DNA from 3 places in the Alishewanella maricola genome. Region 1 is predicted to be linked to each of the others. Evidence: predicted binding sites of a transcription regulator. Region 1 holds the regulator's gene; each other region holds the start of a gene.
The links. The regulator MetJ, encoded in region 1, represses methionine synthesis genes. The targets are predictions, from matches to a motif close to TAGACGTCTAGACGTCTA.

Region 1 (6,133 bases):
TAATGAATTTCAGATATTAGCGAGAGCTCACATATTATTAAAAAATAACTTCGGCAACAAGCATTAAATCATCTGTTGCCTAAGCTAGATGAGTTGTTTTAGTCAGCTAAACGCTGAGCTACCACGTTTAGCGCTTGTTGCAAATCAGCACGTAAATCTGCCACATCTTCAATGCCTATTGATAAACGCACTAAGGTGGCAGCAATACCCGCTCGCTGCTGCGCCGCCGCATCCATCGAAGCATGCGTCATTGAAGCAGGATGACAGATTAAACTTTCAGTGCCTCCCAGTGACTGTGCCAAAGTAAAATACTCTAGAGCATTGAAAAAATCTTTTAACAATGCCGCAGGAGCGTTCAACTCAAAACTACACATCGCCCCAAAACCCAATTGCTGTTCTTTAGCAATCTGATGCCCAGGATGACTTGTCAGCCCGGGATAATACACTTTAGCAACTAAAGGATGCGCCGCTAAAAAATCGACCACTGCAGCCGTATTTTCTTGTTGCAGCTTTAAGCGCAAGTTTAACGTTCTTAAGCCTCGCAAGGTAAGATAGGCATCAAATGCTCCACCGGTTAAGCCTAAACAGTTTCCCCACCATTTTAATTCTTCGCCAACCGCCAGATCCTTAGCAATCACGGCACCGCCGATAATGTCAGAGTGGCCATTAATAAATTTCGTCGTCGAGTGTATGACTAAATCTGCACCTAAGGAGAGGGGCTGCTGTAATACTGGCGATAAAAAGGTGTTATCCACCACCACTTTGGCTTTGAGGCTGGCCGCTAACTGACAAACCGCTCGCACATCAGTAATTTGCAGTAATGGGTTACTCGGTGTTTCTAACCAAATCATGCTGGCTTGGCTTAACCGTAATTGCTCGGCCCAATCGGCATCTTGAAAATTGATAATGTGTAATTTAAAAGCCTGCTTCTTTTGCGCCAAATTGGTAAATAATCGATAACTACCACCATAACAATCATGCGGGATCACTAAGGTGTCAGAGGGTGTTAGTAATTGCAGTGCTAACAAACAAGCTGACATACCAGTATTGGTGATAATCGCTTTAGCACCGCCTTCGAGTTCGGCTAACGCCTCCCCTAATACATCGCGGGTAGGGTTATTTGAACGTGAATAATCATAAGGACCTGGCTGCCCTAATGCCGGAAGTTGATAAGTTGAAGTGAGGTAAATCGGTGGTGTCACTGCACCAAAGGCGGTATCTTCCGCAATACCCGCTCGAGCAACGATAGTCGCTGGATGACGCTTGGTCATAATACGCCCTTTTGGATGTTTAGATGTCCAAAAAGTATAATGCGTTAACACTGGAAGTCAAACCATTTAGCCGTCTATAATGTTTATTTGTTGCACAGTGTTTGACTGTAACAGAGAAAACAGTAGAATTTCGCACTTGCGCGAGCAATTTCTCTCGACCAATAACAAGGGACCCTTATGGCTAAGTGGAATGGTGAGTATGCTCACCCTTACGCGGAACACGGTAAAAAATCAGAACAAGTTAAAAAGATTACCGTATCGATCCCGCTGAATGTTTTAAAAGTGCTAACTGACGAACGCACTCGCCGCCAAGTGAACAACTTACGGCATGCGACAAATAGTGAGTTATTGTGCGAAGCCTTTTTGCACGCCTTTACTGGCCAGCCATTACCGGCTGATGACGATCTACGTAAAGATAATCCGCATCAAATTCCTGCTGAAGTTCGGCAGATTTTGACCAGCATGGGTAAACCCATCCCAGTCATCATTGAAGCAGAAAACGACGAAGAATAAAAAAACCGCCAATAGGCGGTTTTTTTTATAAGCGGCTCAGCTTACTTATAGTAATTATCAGGCAGTGGTAAACGAGCAACGCCAGAGTTTACCGCGGCTTCCGCCACAGCACGTGCCACTCGAGGTAACAATCTCGGATCCATCGGTTTTGGAATAATGTAAGATTTACCAAACTCTAAAGCTGATACATCAGCCGCCGCCAAAACTTCGGCTGGCACCGGCTCTTTAGCAATTGAGCGGATCGCTTCTACTGCTGCAAGTTTCATTGCGTCATTGATTTCACTGGCACGTACATCTAAAGCACCACGGAAAATAAACGGGAAGCACAAAACATTATTCACTTGATTAGGGTAATCAGAGCGACCTGTTGCCATGATCAGATCTTGTCGAGCCGCGTGCGCGAGCTCAGGCTTAATTTCCGGATCAGGGTTTGAACAAGCAAAAATAACAGGCTTATCTGCCATTAACATTAAAGCTTCTGCTGGCAACACATCGGGGCCCGATACACCAACAAAAACATCCGCCCCTTGTAAAGCATCTTCTAAAGTCCGTTTATCGGTATTATTGGCAAATAACGATTTATATTGGTTTAAATCTTCGCGCCGAGCATGGATCACCCCTTTGGTATCCAACATATAGATATGCTCACGCATGGCACCGCATTTAATTAATAACTCCATGCAAGCAATAGCCGCAGCACCCGCACCCATACAAACGATAATGGCGTGTTTAATATCCTTACCTTGGATTTCTAACGCATTAAGCATACCGGCAGCAGTGACTATTGCTGTACCATGCTGATCATCATGAAACACCGGGATGTTGCAGCGTTTGATTAACTCTTTCTCTATTTCAAAACATTCTGGCGCTTTAATATCTTCTAAATTAATACCACCAAAGGTATCGGCAATATTGGCAACCGTCGTTATAAACTCTTCCGTTGTGCGATGTGACACTTCAATGTCAATCGAATCTAAGTTGGCAAAGCGTTTAAACAACAAGGCTTTACCTTCCATCACCGGTTTTGATGCTAAATGCCCCAGATTGCCCAAACCTAAAATCGCAGTACCGTTAGAAATCACAGCGACTAAGTTACCTTTAGCGGTATATTTATAAACATTGTCTGGATCAGCAGCAATTTCACGAACGGGCTCCGCCACACCTGGGCTGTAAGCTAGCGCAAGATCGCGGACGGTTTCAGCCGGTTTGCTAATTTCAATACTAATTTTTCCTGGGCGGGGTTCGGCATGGTAGCGAAGTGCCTGTTCTCTGAAATCTGTCATTCTAATTGTCCTGGAGTAAGGTAAGCGGCGACAGGCTGCAATTATGCTTATTATTGTTTTACAGCAAGCCAGATGAAGGCTCATTTTAATGAGCTCTTTAATAGAAAAACACCAATTTGTTGCTGGACCTACCAGCCTAAGCAAGTATGACCACCTTCTTGTTGATATTTTCTTCTCTTCTTATAGCAAGAAATGCGCTAGCCATAAAGAAGCCTATACACTTAAAACCCAATCTCTTGCTGAGTATTTATATGTTGAACTAGTTACCACCAAAATTTAACATAAACAAAACAAATCACTATTAATTTTAGCGACATCCCTTGACCGTCATTAAAATATCACTACAATATCTGGTAAATATTTAGTTAATGAGGTTATGCCATGCGCCTTTTATCGATCTCTGCACTTATTCTCGTAAGTAGCATCAGTATTAGCCTGCCCGCCACTGCACAAAATGCCGGAAACAATGAGCAAATATGCACTGAAACTGACTGCACAAAAGAGCTGCGTAAATTGATGCGACTGGCTCGAGCAGGTAGCGGCGATGCCGCGGCGATCGTTGCCATGTCTTATGCGACAGGCGATGGTTTAGAACAGAATACCAGTCAAGCATTACGCTATCTTCGCCAAGGTGTACGCCAGCGCAACCCCATGTCAGTTTACTTGATGTCAGATTGGTTACGAAATGGCTTTGTTATTGAGCAAGATATCGCAGAAGCAGACCGGTTATTAGAACAAGCCATCTCTTTAAATTATGCTCCAGCCCAATATGCAAAAGCAGTAACATTGTTGCAAACTGAAGATCCAACGCAAATCGAGCAAGCTGTGGTATTACTCGAGCAAGCGTCAGAACAAAAGTTAGCAACGTCAATGCTGTTACTGGGCCAACTTAAACAACATGGTATTGGCACTGAAAAAGATCTCGTTGCGGCGGCGGAGTTGTTTAAACGCTTAGTGTTAACTGGGCAAACCCAAGCCAAACCTTATTTAGCGGAAGTCAGCGCTGAACTAGCAGCAAGCAATGAACATGCAGAATTAGTAAAAGATTTACAGCAAGTTGAAAACATTGAGGTCATCCGCGTGACGGGGCAGCAAATTCAAATGAACAACATGCTTGCCGGTTTAGTCAAACGGTTAAATTCTTCAGGGCTTTATGATAGCCGCTCTGTCGGTAGTCGTATTCGCGGAGTCAGTTGTGAGCAAAGCGGCAGCAACTGCGCCAGTATTAAACCAGACAGCTCTTCCTCTTCAATCAACCAAGTGTTATCAGGTGGTCAATAACCGGTTGTTTGAATTTGCTGTACCATCGTTTTAGCCATAGGTTGTTCCCACTTAACGCTATGTCTTAGCTAGCATGCTGAGCATGGCGTTTTTTTATTGTGCTACAACCATCGCCATGAAAACCCTACCGCTATGCTCAGTACAGATTAATACTAATGTGCACATGCAGCGTATTTTGAAGCAAAAAAAACCGGAGCCTAAGCTCCGGTTTTTTTTCGTTCGGTAATCGATTAACGATTGCCCAGAACAGAGAAACGTTTTTTGAAGCGATCTACACGACCACCTACGTCTAACACTTTTTGCTTACCAGTATAAAACGGGTGACATGCTGAACATACGTCCAAGTGGATGTCTTTGCAAAGTGCAGAGCGAGTTTTGAATGCATTACCGCAAGTACAAGTAGCAGTAATTTCTTTGTATTCTGGATGGATACCTGGTTTCATGGGTTACCTCGTTAGGCCGTATCGCTATCTGGTCACAATTTTTGGCGCCAGACACCATACGCAATTACAGTTAATTTAGGGCGCGTAGCTTAATTGATAGGCAAACAAGTTGCAACCTGCCCGCGGCAAAAAAACACTATTTTTGTTTTACTTGGCAAGCCGGATATCGATCCTTAAACTAACAATCCCTTTGCTTTGTTGTGGAAACCATAGTGACCGTTATTCGAGTGGCTCTGCCCGTCCCGTTACGCCAACATTTTGATTATCTGTTGCCTGAAAACAGCAGTGTAACAGTGGGGTGTCGGGTACAAGTGCCATTTGGTCAACGTCAGTTAATTGGGATTGTTTGGCAAATTGATCCGGATAGTCCTTTTGAACACTGCCAACTCAAAGCAGTAAGTCACATTTTAGAAGACGCTCCGGTGATCTCCGGCACCCTACGCCTTTTATTAAGCTTTGCAGCGGAATACTATCACCATCCGTTAGGTGAAGTGCTGACCGCAGCCCTTCCTGCGTTATTGCGTGAAGGCCGACAACTGCGCGATTATGCCCTAACCGGCTATCGATTAACGGCGGCAGGCGAAGCAGCACAAAGTAGTGATTTTAAGCGTTCGGCGAAGCAACTTGCCTTGTGGCAAACGCTGCAAACCAGCCCTTTAGCTGAAGATACACTACTGCAACAGCATCATCGCAGCACACTGAAACAACTGATAGATAAAGGCATGGTTGTTGCTGAAACACTAGAGCGTCAACCTTACGCCTATCAAGGTTTAGCACAAACACCCTTACAACTGACAGTTGACCAGGCTATTGCTGTGAGTGCGGTGCAGCAAGCTTACGGAAAGTTTCAGCCGTTCTTGTTAGAAGGTGTCACCGGCTCGGGTAAAACCGAAGTGTATTTGCAATGCATTGCGCCTCTATTAGCCCGTGGCGAACAAGTCTTATTGTTGCTACCTGAAATTGGTTTAACGCCGCAAACACTTCAACGTTTTGTACAGCGTTTTAATGTGCCCGTTTTAGCTTGGCACTCTAACCTCAGCGATGGCGAACGTTTGTCATGCTGGCTACAAGCGGCAAGTGGCAGTGCTGCGATTGTCATTGGCACGCGCTCGGCGCTGTTTTTACCGTTTCGACAACTCAGTTTAATTATTATTGATGAAGAGCATGATTTATCTTTAAAGCAGCAAGATGGCTTTCGCTATCATGCGCGTGATCTGGCGATTAAACGCGGCTCATTAGAAGGCTGCCCTGTGTTGCTTGGCTCTGCCACCCCCAGTTTAGAATCTTTATATAATTGCCAACAAAAACGCTATGTGCATTTAGAACTGCAACATCGCGCTAC
Region 2 (6,133 bases), on a different contig from region 1:
GGGCTAATTGCTGTCGCAAACCGTGTAAACGGCAGCGCTCAGTTTGCCGACTGTCGTCGGTATAAATAATAATGTCGTCACCGTCACTATTAGCCGGAAAAAAACCAAAGGCGGCTTTGCCAGCAATGCGTTTTTGCTGGATCATCTTATCCATCAAGGCATTGGCGTCTTGATACACTTTTCGTGCTTCTAAGCCCACTTCGGGGTGATTTAAAATTGCCGGAAACTTGCCCGATAATTGCCACGTAAGAAAAAACGGTGTCCAATCAATATAGTCGCGTAATTGTTGTAAATCGACATCTTGCCAATAATGCACGCCCGGCTGCACCGGTGCTGGCGCCACCTTGGCTAAATCAAGTTTAAACTTATTCTCGCGTGCCGCGCTTAAACTGAGCATTTTCTCGCCTGGGCGACTACGCAGATGTTGCTCCACCGCGATACGATATTCTTCGGTTACACGCGCTAAATAAGGCGGTTTGGCGTCTGCACTGATTAACGATTGCACCACCGATACGCTACGAGAAGCATTCGGTACATACACCACGCCATGCTGGTAATGTGGTGCAATCTTCACTGCGGTATGCGCTTTAGAGGTAGTAGCGCCACCAATTAATAACGGAATAGTAAAACCTAAGCGCGTCATTTCTTTAGCCACATACACCATTTCATCAAGCGAGGGGGTGATCAGGCCCGACAAACCAATCACATCGACATTACGTTCTTTGGCAACCCGTAAAATCTCTGCGCACGAGACCATAACGCCTAAATCAATCACTTCAAAGTTATTACATTGCAGCACCACGCCCACAATGTTTTTGCCAATGTCGTGCACATCGCCTTTTACCGTGGCTAACAAGATTTTACCTTGCGCTTGGCCACCCGCTTTGTCTTGTTCAATATAAGGCTGCAAGTAGGCCACGGCTTTTTTCATCACCCGCGCCGATTTAACCACTTGAGGTAAAAACATCTTACCTTCACCGAACAAGTCACCCACCACGTTCATGCCGTCCATTAACGGCCCTTCAATCACGTGTAAGGGCTTTTCTGCTTGTTGCCGTGCTTCTTCAGTATCTAATTCAATAAAATCGGTAATGCCTTTAACTAACGCGTGTTCTAAGCGTTTACCTACTGGCAAACTGCGCCAAGCATCATCGACTTTTTCAGCCACACTGCCATCGCCTTTAAACTGGGCCGCCACATCCAATAAGCGCTCAGTCGCATCATCACGCCGATTTAAAATGACATCTTCTACCCGTTCGCGCAGCAGTAGCGGAATATCATCGTAAACGGTTAACTGACCCGCATTGACGATACCCATATCCATACCTGCGGCAACCGCATGGTATAAAAATACCGAGTGAATGGCTTCGCGCACGGCGTCATTGCCACGAAACGAGAACGACACATTCGACACACCACCAGAGATTTTGGCGTAAGGGCATAACCGTTTAATTTCACGCGTGGCTTCAATAAAGTCGACCGCGTAATTATTGTGCTCTTCAATACCGGTGGCGACCGCAAAAATATTCGGGTCAAAAATAATGTCTTCGGGTGGGAAGCCAACCTGCTCGGTCAAAATGTTATAAGCCCGTTGACATATTTCAACTTTGCGCTGCTGCGTGTCCGCTTGGCCTTTTTCATCAAACGCCATCACTACCACGGCTGCACCGTAGCGTCGCAATAAGCGTGCTTGCTTTAAGAACGGCGACTCACCTTCTTTTAATGAAATAGAGTTAACCACGGCTTTGCCTTGAATGCACTTTAAGGCCGCTTCGATCACTTCCCATTTAGACGAGTCAACCATAATCGGCACCCGAGAAATATCGGGTTCAGAAGCGAGCAAGGTTAAATAACGCACCATGGCGGCTTTGCTATCGAGCATCGCCTCGTCCATATTGATATCGATAATTTGCGCGCCATTTTCAACTTGCTGCCGTGCCACATCGAGCGCGGCTTCGTAATCGCCTTTTAAGATCAGTTTTTTAAAGCGTGCCGAACCGGTTACGTTGGTGCGCTCGCCAATATTGATAAATCGTGCTTGCTGTCGCATTACCACTCCACCGAAAAAGCTTCTAACCCAGCCAAATGAAAACTATGGTCGGGTGTTTTAGGTTGACGGGCAGGCAAACCCTTTACCGCTTGGCTGATTGCAGCGATATGTTCTGGCGTGGTGCCACAGCAACCGCCAACAATATTTAAGAAACCTTGCTGCGCCCAATCGGCAATTTCTGCCGCCATCTCGGTTGCGCCTAAATCATATTCGCCAAATTCATTGGGTAAACCGGCATTCGGGTGTACTGAGACAAAAGCCGAGGAAATACCAGACAGGGTTTCGACATAGGGCCGCAATAAATCTGGGCCTAAGGCACAGTTCAAACCAAAGCTTACGGGTTCAACGTGGGCTAACGAATGATAAAACGCTTCTGTAGTTTGCCCTGACAAGGTGCGACCAGAAGCGTCGGTAATAGTGCCCGAGATCATCACTGGTAAACTATAACCAAGCTCGTCGAACACCTGTAATACGGCAAAAGCTGCGGCCTTAGCATTTAACGTATCAAAAATCGTTTCCAGCATAATGATATCCGCCCCACCGTCAACTAATGCCAGCGTGGCTTCCATATAGGCGGTGACTAACTCATCAAAGCTAACGTTACGATAGCCGGGATCGTTCACATCAGGTGAAATAGATGCTGTACGGTTAGTGGGCCCTAACACACCAGCGACATAACGGGGTTTATGCGGTTCGGTTACTAAAAATTCGTCGCACACTTGTCGTGCTAAGGCTGCCGCTTCACGATTAATCCGCGCCGCCAGATGCGACATTTGGTAATCTGCCATCGCAATCGTCGTCGCATTAAAGGTATTGGTTTCTATAATGTCGGCGCCTGCTTGCAAATACTGACGATGAATATCGGCAATTAACGCCGGCTGTGTTAGCACGAGTAAGTCATTATTGCCTTTTAAATCCGATGGCCAATCGGCAAACTCGCTGCCGCGATAACCGGCTTCATCCAACGTTTGCTGCTGGATCATGGTGCCCATGGCGCCATCCAGAATAAAAATGCGTTGCTGTAGCTGCGCTCGTAGGGCAGCGGGTGTCAATTTGCTTCGATTCATTTAACTGTTCTGCCCAATTTGGTTAATATCAAAAGGCGTGGCTTGGTAAACATAGTAGTTTAACCAGTTACTGAATAATAAAAAGGCATGCGCCTGCCATAGCTTCTGCGGCCCTTGTAACGGGTCGTTATTACGATAGTAGTTTTCGGGTAACAAGGCACTAATGCCCGCAGCTAGGTCGCGTTTATACTCTTCATCGAGGGTAGTAAGATCATATTCTGGATGGCCAGTAACAAAGATCCGGTTACCCCGACTGTTCTGTAGCAAGTAAGCCCCTGTGGCATCGGCTTCAGCCAAAATATGTAAGTCGGCATGCTGCTGATATTTTTGGATTGGCACTTGCGCATAACGTGAATGCGGCACTAAAAATTGATCGTCAAAGCCACGCACTAAGGGGCTTAAAGGCTGCTTCACGTCTTGCCAATACACCCCTGATAACTTCTCACCGCGGATCTCACGTTGTAAGCCATAATAATGATACAAGGCCGCATGCGCTGCCCAACACAAAAATAAGGTGGAGGTCACATGGGTATCGGCCCAACGTAAAATCTCGCCAAACTGCTGCCAATAGGTAACATCTTCATAGTTAACAAGGCCTAAAGGCGCCCCGGTAATAATTAAACCATCGTAGTTTTGATCTTGCACATCAGAGAAATAACGATAAAAACAATTGAGATGGCTTTCTGAGGTATGCTTACTAACATGATCATCAATGCGCAATAACTCGATATCTAATTGTAGCGGGCTATTGGCCAATAAACGCAATAATTGGATTTCGGTAACGATTTTATTCGGCATCAAATTCAGGATGGCGATCCGTAATGGCCGAATGTCCTGCGAAGCAGCGCGGCTTTCTGTCATCACAAAGACGTTTTCTGCTGATAAAGCCTCTACCGCTGGCAACTGATCAATGACTTTTACTGGCATAAGCTACTCCGCTCACAGATTAATGGCTTACTGTGCTGAAAAAGCAGCTCAATGTCAACTTCTATACGTTTAGATGGCTAAATATGCGGCAATTCTTTGCTGTGCGTGCTGCGGTTGGGTTATTAGTCTATTTCGGCATTGGCCGTATGACCCTCTAATCAAGCTGTCACCTTGTGGAGAGATAATTTCTTTTGCATCGTTAAAAAATTACTCCAAGAAAATTCGATACCATTTTTGTGCATCCTCCAGCTCCAGCTGAAGCTTTAGGCAGCGTTTAACGTTTTCGCCCTTGGCGAGATACTTTCTTTTGCGTCGCCAAAAAAAAGTACCCAAAGAAAATGCGACCCCACTTCCGCTCGAAAGCCCGGCTGCTCATGCGTTGTCCAAGGCGAAAACGTAACTCGCGCGGCGCTACCGTCGCCGCACTCAAACACCCGTTTTCTTAAAACCTTGGCCAACGATGATCAGTCGGCTCGCTTCAAAGGGGGAGTTAATATTCTTAGCGGTATTCGCTTGACTGAACAGCTTGCTGACGATGACGGTTTTTAATGTTTAGTTTCTGACCGTCAAGGATCGGATTGAAGCTTGGCAAGTTAACAGCGAAGTAAACTTTGGCTGGAGACGTGTTTTTCAGGGATGAAAAAGAGGAGCGTACAGGGAGGTATTTACAGCGTGCTCCAGCCAAAGCTTTATGCAGCGCTAAACGTTTTCGGCCTTGGCGAAAATGTTTTTTAAAGTTGTGACATACCGACATGACAACCCAAGATCTATTTAAAACGAAATATGCGGTAATCTAAGGTGTTGCTTTACAATCAGACCACTGTTGATTGCAGCCCCGTCACTATTCTAGCACTGTTGAACAACAAACATTGAGTCCACGCCTGTGCTCTGCAACAATGTACCCTCTATTCAATAGCGAATAATGGGATCCTCGCCATGCGCGTTATACCTACTCACCTCCGCGCTTTGTTTTATCTTTGGCTTCTTAGCGGGCTATGGCCAACGTTTGCCGAAGCAGAGTGGCAGCGCCAGCCGTTTCAAACCATGGGCACGCAAGCCTATGTCGAGTTTTGGACTGACGATAACAGCCAAGGCCCCTTGCTGATCAGTGCCGTGCAAAACGAATTTGAACGCATTAATCAACTGATGAGCCCCTACCTTGAAAGCAGTGAGCTGAGCTTACTTAACCGCGATGCTAGCCAGCAAGCGGTCACCATCAGTGAAGAGTTTTACCAGTTGTTACAGCAAGCCGAACAGCTCGCCGAATTAAGCGCCGGGGCCTTTGACATTAGCTTTGCTTCGGTCGGGTTTAGCTATGATTATCGCCAGCATGTCAAACCCAGTATCGAGGATTTAGCCGCGCAGCGCAGTTTAATTAATTACCAGCATATTCAGCTGCTGGCCAATAACCAAGTACGCTTTGCTAAAGCCGGTGTCAAAATAGATTTAGGCGGTATCGCCAAAGGCTATGCGGTGGAAAGGTCTATTGCGTTACTGGCGCAAGCGGGCATTCAACATGCATTAGTTACCGCCGGCGGTGACACGCGCTTATTGGGTGATAAACGCGGTCGTCCTTGGTTAGTCGCCATTAAACACCCACGTAAATCTGACGATATCGTGGCGCAATTACCGCTTATTAATAGCGCCATTAGCACCTCAGGGGATTATGAGCGGTTCTTTATCGAAGATGGCGTGCGTTATCATCATATTTTAGATCCGAAAAGCGGTACAAGCCCTTCGGGTTTAATGAGTGTAACCGTGTTAGGCCCCGACACCACACGCACCGATGCACTGTCGACTACCTTATTTGTGCTAGGGCTTGAACGAGGTATGGCACTGATTGAGCAACAGGCAGACTATGAAGCCATTTTTATCAGCAGTGAGCATCAATTGTATTTTTCATCGGGTTTAGCGCGCTAGCCCCTAAGGTTAAACAACCCACCCCAGCGCCAGCGCAACGTGCTATATCAATTGCTCTGCGCCATTAAACGATAGGCGCAAACGCCGTTAAGCGATCTTGGCTGGCGGCATTACCTAAACCATGGAAAGGCGCGACCTCACTGAGTCGCCCTTGCTCACCATGCAAGGC
Region 3 (6,133 bases), on a different contig from region 1:
TGCTGGGATGCCGTAACCAAATTCGGCGGCGTGATCCAGCATTTGCCGTAATGATATCAGTGCCATGAGTTCCTCTCTTTTTGTGTTAGGTACAGTAGTAAGATTTTAGTTTTGTTATTTTGTTATTTTTTTGCACGTTCTTCTAAAATGGCGACCGCGGGTAAAGTTTTACCTTCTAAAAACTCTAAAAAGGCACCACCACCGGTTGAAATATAAGAAATATCTGCCGCTACACCATATTTATCAATTGCAGCTAAGGTATCACCTCCACCTGCAATAGAAAACGCTGAGCTTTCTGCAATAGCGCGAGCTAAAGCTTCAGTACCTGCGCCAAACTGCGCAAATTCGAATACCCCAACAGGACCATTCCAGACTATCGTGCCGGCTTGTTTTAGTATAGCGGTAAGTTCTGCAATGCTGTCTGGTCCGATATCAAAGATCATGTCATCGTGGTTAACTGTAGCAACCGGTTTTAAAACCGCTACTGTGTCAGCACTAAAGGCGCTACCCACCACGACATCTGTGGGTACAGGAATGTTGCCACCGCGCGCTTTTGCTTGCGCCATCAAGCGCTGCGCTTCTGGGATTAAATCATTTTCACATAACGATTTACCGACATTATGGCCATTTGCGGCAATAAAGGTATTGGCAATACCACCACCGACAATCAGTTGGTCCACAATATTGGATAAAGATTCAAGCACCGTGAGTTTAGTTGACACTTTAGAACCACCGACAATAGCCACCAATGGTCGTTTCGGATTCTTCAGCGCTGCGGCTAAGGCATCTAATTCAGCGGTGAGCAAAGGGCCCGCACAGGCAACAGGTGCGTACTTAGCCACACCGTGAGTAGACGCTTGTGCGCGGTGCGCAGTACCGAAAGCGTCCATCACAAACACATCACATAATGCCGCTAACTTTTTTGCCAACTCGTCATTGTTTTTGCCTTCGCCTTTGTTAAAGCGCACGTTTTCAAAAACCACCACTTCACCAGCGTTAACCTCGATCCCCTCGAGATAATCGGCTACTAACCGCACAGGAACAGTAAGAGCTTTTGCTAAATAATCAGCCACAGGTTGCATTGATGATGCGCTGTCAAAGACGCCTTCTTCAGGTCGGCCTAAATGCGACATCACCATCACTTTGGCGCCCTTGCTTAACGCTAACTCGATGGTTGGCATTGCCGCTCTTAAGCGTGCATCAGAGGTAACAACCCCCTCACTAACAGGGACATTTAAATCTTCGCGGATTAACACTCTTTTACCGCTAAGATCCAGTTCGGACATGCGAATTACTGACATTTTATTCTCCATTGCAAAAAGCTTACCCTGCCATAGCTCTGGCGGTATCCAACATACGATTGGCAAAACCCCATTCGTTATCGCACCAAACTAGACACTTAACTAATCGTTTATGACTAACCCGCGTTTGCGAGCCATCAACAATACAGGAATGTGGATCATGATTAAAATCGACAGAAACCAAAGGCTCTTCAGTATAATCTAGGATACCGCGCAATGCTTGTTGGCTGGCTTCGCGTAACACCCGATTAATATCATGAATACTGACATCGTGATCTAAAGTCACGCTTAAATCCATTGCCGTGACATTTAACGTAGGCACCCGCACTGCAATGGCTTCAAAACGGCCGGCCAAGTGTGGCATGATGCGTTCGATACCCAAGGCTAATTTGGTATCCACCGGTATAATCGATTGACTGGCCGCTCTCGTGCGGCGTAGATCGGGATGATAAGCATCGATTACTTGTTGATCATTCATCGAGGCATGAATCGTTGTGATGGTACCGCTTTCCACACCAAAATGCTGATCGAGCACCTGAATCACCGGCACGATACAATTGGTAGTGCAAGAACCGGCTGAAATAACTTGCATGCTCGATTCGAGTAAATGCTGATTAATACCAAATATAATAGTGGCATCAATGTCAGCTGCCGCGGGATGTGAAAATAACACTTGCTTGGCACCCGCATCGAGATGCCACTGTGCGTGCTCTCGCGTAGAAAAAATGCCGGTGCATTCCAGTACCACATCTACTGCTAATTCGCGCCAGGGTAATTCCAGCGGATCGGCCTCTGCAAACAGGGCAATATTATCGCCAGCCACCGTTATCCCACCCGGAAACGATTGCACAGCATAACCAAATCGACCATGCGAGCTGTCATACTTTAATAAATGTGCGACACCAGCTGCGTCGGCCAATTCATTAATCGCGACGACTTGAAATTGCTGTTGCCAGCCATTTTCATAAATAGCACGTAAGATATTGCGTCCAATACGGCCAAAGCCATTTATTGCCAGTTTTATTGCCATAAACGTAACTGCAAGAACCTTATCTGCGGGTAATACTGTGCACCTAACGCGCCGTGCTAATATGAAATGAAGCAGAGTGATGATGCAATTCATCACCACTTTACCTCATGCATCCTTGCTGGCGTAACGAGGCATTGTTGGCCCCATTAGCGTTGAAATGAACAGCACAGACTCAATAAGAGCCGTTATAAAAGCTTAACTTAACTCAGTAATTGCTGAGCAGCCTCAAGTACTTTTTCGGTAGTAATACCAAAGTGAGCAAATAATTGCTCTGCCGGTGCTGACTCACCAAAAGAGTTCATACCAATGATGGCACCGTTCAAACCCACATACTTATACCATGTATCTGTAATGCCCGCTTCTACCGCAACACGTTTGGTCACGGCTTTTGGCAAAACGGCTTCACGATATGTAGCATCTTGTTGCTCAAACACATCAGTAGATGGCATGGAAACAACTCGTACCGCTTTTCCGTCAGCTTGTAATTGTTTTGCTGCTTGCATAGCCAGTTCTACTTCTGAACCTGTGGCAATAAAAATCAGTTCAGGTGCATCAGTGCTATCTAATAGCACATAACCACCACGTTTAATCGCGTCTAATTGCTCAGCATTACGGGTTTGTTGCACCAAGTTTTGACGCGTAAAAATCAGGCTGCTTGGTCCTTCAGTTCGCTCAATAGCTTGTTGCCAAGCCACCGCTGATTCAACTTGGTCACAAGGACGCCAATTCATTAAATTAGGGGTAACACGTAAGCTGGCCAGTTGCTCTACCGGTTGGTGTGTTGGACCATCTTCACCTAAACCAATCGAGTCGTGCGTATAAACAAAAATAACCCGTTGCTTCATTAGTGCGGCCATGCGCACGGCATTGCGTGCATATTCCATAAACATTAAGAAAGTCGCACCATATGGTACAAAGCCGCCATGCAAGGCAATACCATTCATCATGGCTGACATACCAAACTCACGCACGCCGTAATAAACATAATTACCGCTGGCATCCTTGGCAGTCAGAGGCTTACTGCCCGACCAAATAGTCAGGTTAGAACCGGCTAAATCAGCCGAACCGCCCATAAACTCAGGCAATAAGGGGCCAAAATTATTTAGTGCATTTTGCGATGCTTTGCGCGTGGCAATCGTTGCCGGGTTAGCTTGTAGCTTGGCGATATAGGCCTGGCTTTGCTCAGCCCAATTTGCCGGTAATGCACCGCTACTACGACGTAAAAACTCCGCAGCTAAAGCGGGGTGAGCGGCTTGATAGCTAGCAAAAAGCTGTTGCCACTTAGCTTCTGCTTGTTGGCCAGTGGCTTTCGCATCCCAATCTGCATAAATATCAGCAGGAATATCAAAAGGCGCATGTGGCCATTGTAAAAAGGCGCGAGCAGCGGCAATTTCGGCATCGCCCAGCGGTGCACCATGACAATCATGGCTACCACCTTTATTTGGTGAACCATAACCAATCACCGTTTTACAACAAATCAAGGTAGGCTTATCGGTAACCGCACGCGCTTGCTCAATGGCCGCTTTTACTGCTTCAGGATCATGCCCATCGACATTCGGCACAACGTGCCAGCCATAGGCCTCAAAGCGTGCTGGAGTATTATCAGTAAACCAGCCTTCAACGTGGCCATCGATAGAGATACCGTTATCATCCCAAAAGGCTATCAGCTTACCTAAGCCTAAAGTACCCGCTAAAGAACAGGCCTCATGCGAAATGCCTTCCATCAAGCAGCCATCGCCTAAGAACACGTAAGTAAAGTGATCAACGATATCAAAACCTGGCTGATTAAATTGTGCGGCTAAGGCTTTTTCTGCTAAAGCCATACCTACGGCGTTGGTAATACCCTGCCCTAATGGACCCGTAGTGGTTTCTACACCGGGGGCATAACCGTATTCTGGGTGACCCGGGGTTTTAGAGTGTAATTGACGAAATTGTTTTAGATCGTCAATGCTTAATTGATAACCACTAAGATGTAGTAAAGAATAAATCAGCATTGAGCCATGGCCGTTTGATAACACAAAGCGATCACGATCAGCCCAATTTGGATTGGTTGGGTTATGCTTCAAGTAATCTCGCCAGAGTACTTCGGCAATATCTGCCATGCCCATGGGTGCACCTGGGTGGCCCGATTTAGCTTGTTGTACCGCATCCATGCTGAGTGCACGGATAGCATTAGCAAGTTGTTTACGAGATGGCATGTTTACTCCTGAAAATTGGGCGCAAGGCAAGTTAAGCGCCTAGCTTGCTGCTTAAATTACCACTATTTTCACTCAGCTGCCGGCAGATGGCAAATGTTAATCTTGCTAGATGCCTTTATTTCCTTGGCATCTGATCTAAAAACAGCGCCTGGCGTAATTGACGGAAAGAAAGACGTCTGGGCGTCAAATATTACTGGTAATTACCCGCAATTTTCACTAAAATTAGCGGCTATTTTTTTGGCGCCCATCACTTTGCAACCTGCACTGGCATTGCTTGCCGGTACAAGCTTTTGCAAATAGGCGTAATTTTAGACAGGCGCTTTGGCGCATTCCGCATTAACCAACGTGGTGGAAAACAACTAATGGCACAACATATTTTCACGTCTGAGTCAGTTTCTGAAGGACATCCGGATAAAATTGCCGATCAGATTTCAGACGCAGTGCTGGATGCAATATTAGAACAAGACAGTAAAGCACGTGTTGCGTGTGAAACTTTCGTTAAAACCGGTATGGTGCTTGTGGGTGGTGAAATCACTACTTCAGCTTGGGTTGATATCGAAGAGATCGTTCGCAAAACCGTGCGTGAAATTGGTTATACCCATTCAGACATGGGCTTTGATGCTGACTCTTGCGCAGTGTTAAACGCAATTGGTAAACAATCTCCTGACATCAACCAAGGTGTTGACCGTGCCGATCCAAGCGAGCAAGGCGCAGGTGACCAAGGTTTAATGTTTGGCTATGCAAGCAACGAAACCGACGTTTTGATGCCTGCTCCTATTACTTATTCGCACCGTTTAGTACAGCGTCAGGCGCAAGTACGTAAAGACGGTACCTTACCGTGGTTACGTCCCGATGCGAAATCGCAGTTAAGCTTCATTTATGAAGACGGTAAGCCCATCGGTATTGATGCAGTAGTCTTGTCGACACAGCATTGTGACACCATCAGCACCGCTGATTTGCGTGAAGCCGTTATGGAAACCATTATCAAGCCAGTATTACCGGCAGAATGGCTCACCAGCAAAACCAAATATTTTATTAACCCTACTGGCCGTTTCGTCATCGGCGGTCCGATGGGCGACTGTGGTTTAACCGGTCGTAAAATCATCGTTGACTCTTACGGTGGTATGGCACGTCACGGTGGTGGCGCTTTCTCAGGTAAAGACCCATCAAAAGTTGACCGCTCAGCGGCTTACGCTGCACGTTATGTCGCGAAAAACTTAGTGGCTGCCGGCTTGGCCGAACGTCTTGAATTACAAGTGTCTTATGCCATCGGCGTAGCTGAACCAACTTCCATCAGCTTAGAAACCTTCGGTACTAGCAAACTGAGTGAAGATGAGTTAATTAAACTGGTGCGTGAACATTTCGATCTGCGCCCACATGGTTTAATTGAAATGTTGCAACTGGAAAGACCAATTTATCTGCCTACGGCCGCTTATGGTCATTTCGGCCGCAACGAGTTCCCGTGGGAACAAACCGATAAAGCCGAGTTACTGCGTCAGTACGCAAAATAAACAGTTGTTGTATAAAAACTAAAAAAAGGAGAGCTCAGCTCTCCTTTTTTCTTTTTTTAATGGCCGTTCAGCTGATTTGCCGCTTACCTGACG

Region 2: the regulator MetJ is predicted to act here: its motif matches at 4,107-4,124, upstream of JAO78_RS01845 (homoserine O-succinyltransferase).
Region 3: the regulator MetJ is predicted to act here: its motif matches at 4,699-4,716, upstream of metK (methionine adenosyltransferase).

The regions. Positions count from the first base shown of each region.
Region 1 is NZ_JAEINI020000005.1:80,418-86,550, reverse strand. It holds gene metB (cystathionine gamma-synthase) at 99-1,271, opposite strand; gene metJ (met regulon transcriptional regulator MetJ) at 1,449-1,784, shown strand; gene JAO78_RS09185 (malic enzyme-like NAD(P)-binding protein) at 1,826-3,067, opposite strand; gene JAO78_RS09180 (hypothetical protein) at 3,156-3,347, shown strand; gene JAO78_RS09175 (tetratricopeptide repeat protein) at 3,449-4,348, shown strand; gene rpmE (50S ribosomal protein L31) at 4,579-4,791, opposite strand; gene priA (primosomal protein N') at 5,004-6,133, shown strand, end outside.
Region 2 is NZ_JAEINI020000001.1:374,278-380,410, reverse strand. It holds gene metH (methionine synthase) at 1-2,050, opposite strand, end outside; gene JAO78_RS01850 (homocysteine S-methyltransferase family protein) at 2,050-3,117, opposite strand; gene JAO78_RS01845 (homoserine O-succinyltransferase) at 3,118-4,044, opposite strand; gene JAO78_RS01840 (FAD:protein FMN transferase) at 4,981-5,964, shown strand; gene JAO78_RS01835 (general secretion pathway protein GspF) at 6,029-6,133, opposite strand, start outside.
Region 3 is NZ_JAEINI020000010.1:86,593-92,725, reverse strand. It holds gene fba (class II fructose-bisphosphate aldolase) at 1-66, opposite strand, end outside; gene JAO78_RS13420 (phosphoglycerate kinase) at 123-1,301, opposite strand; gene epd (erythrose-4-phosphate dehydrogenase) at 1,324-2,331, opposite strand; gene tkt (transketolase) at 2,532-4,529, opposite strand; gene metK (methionine adenosyltransferase) at 4,892-6,040, shown strand.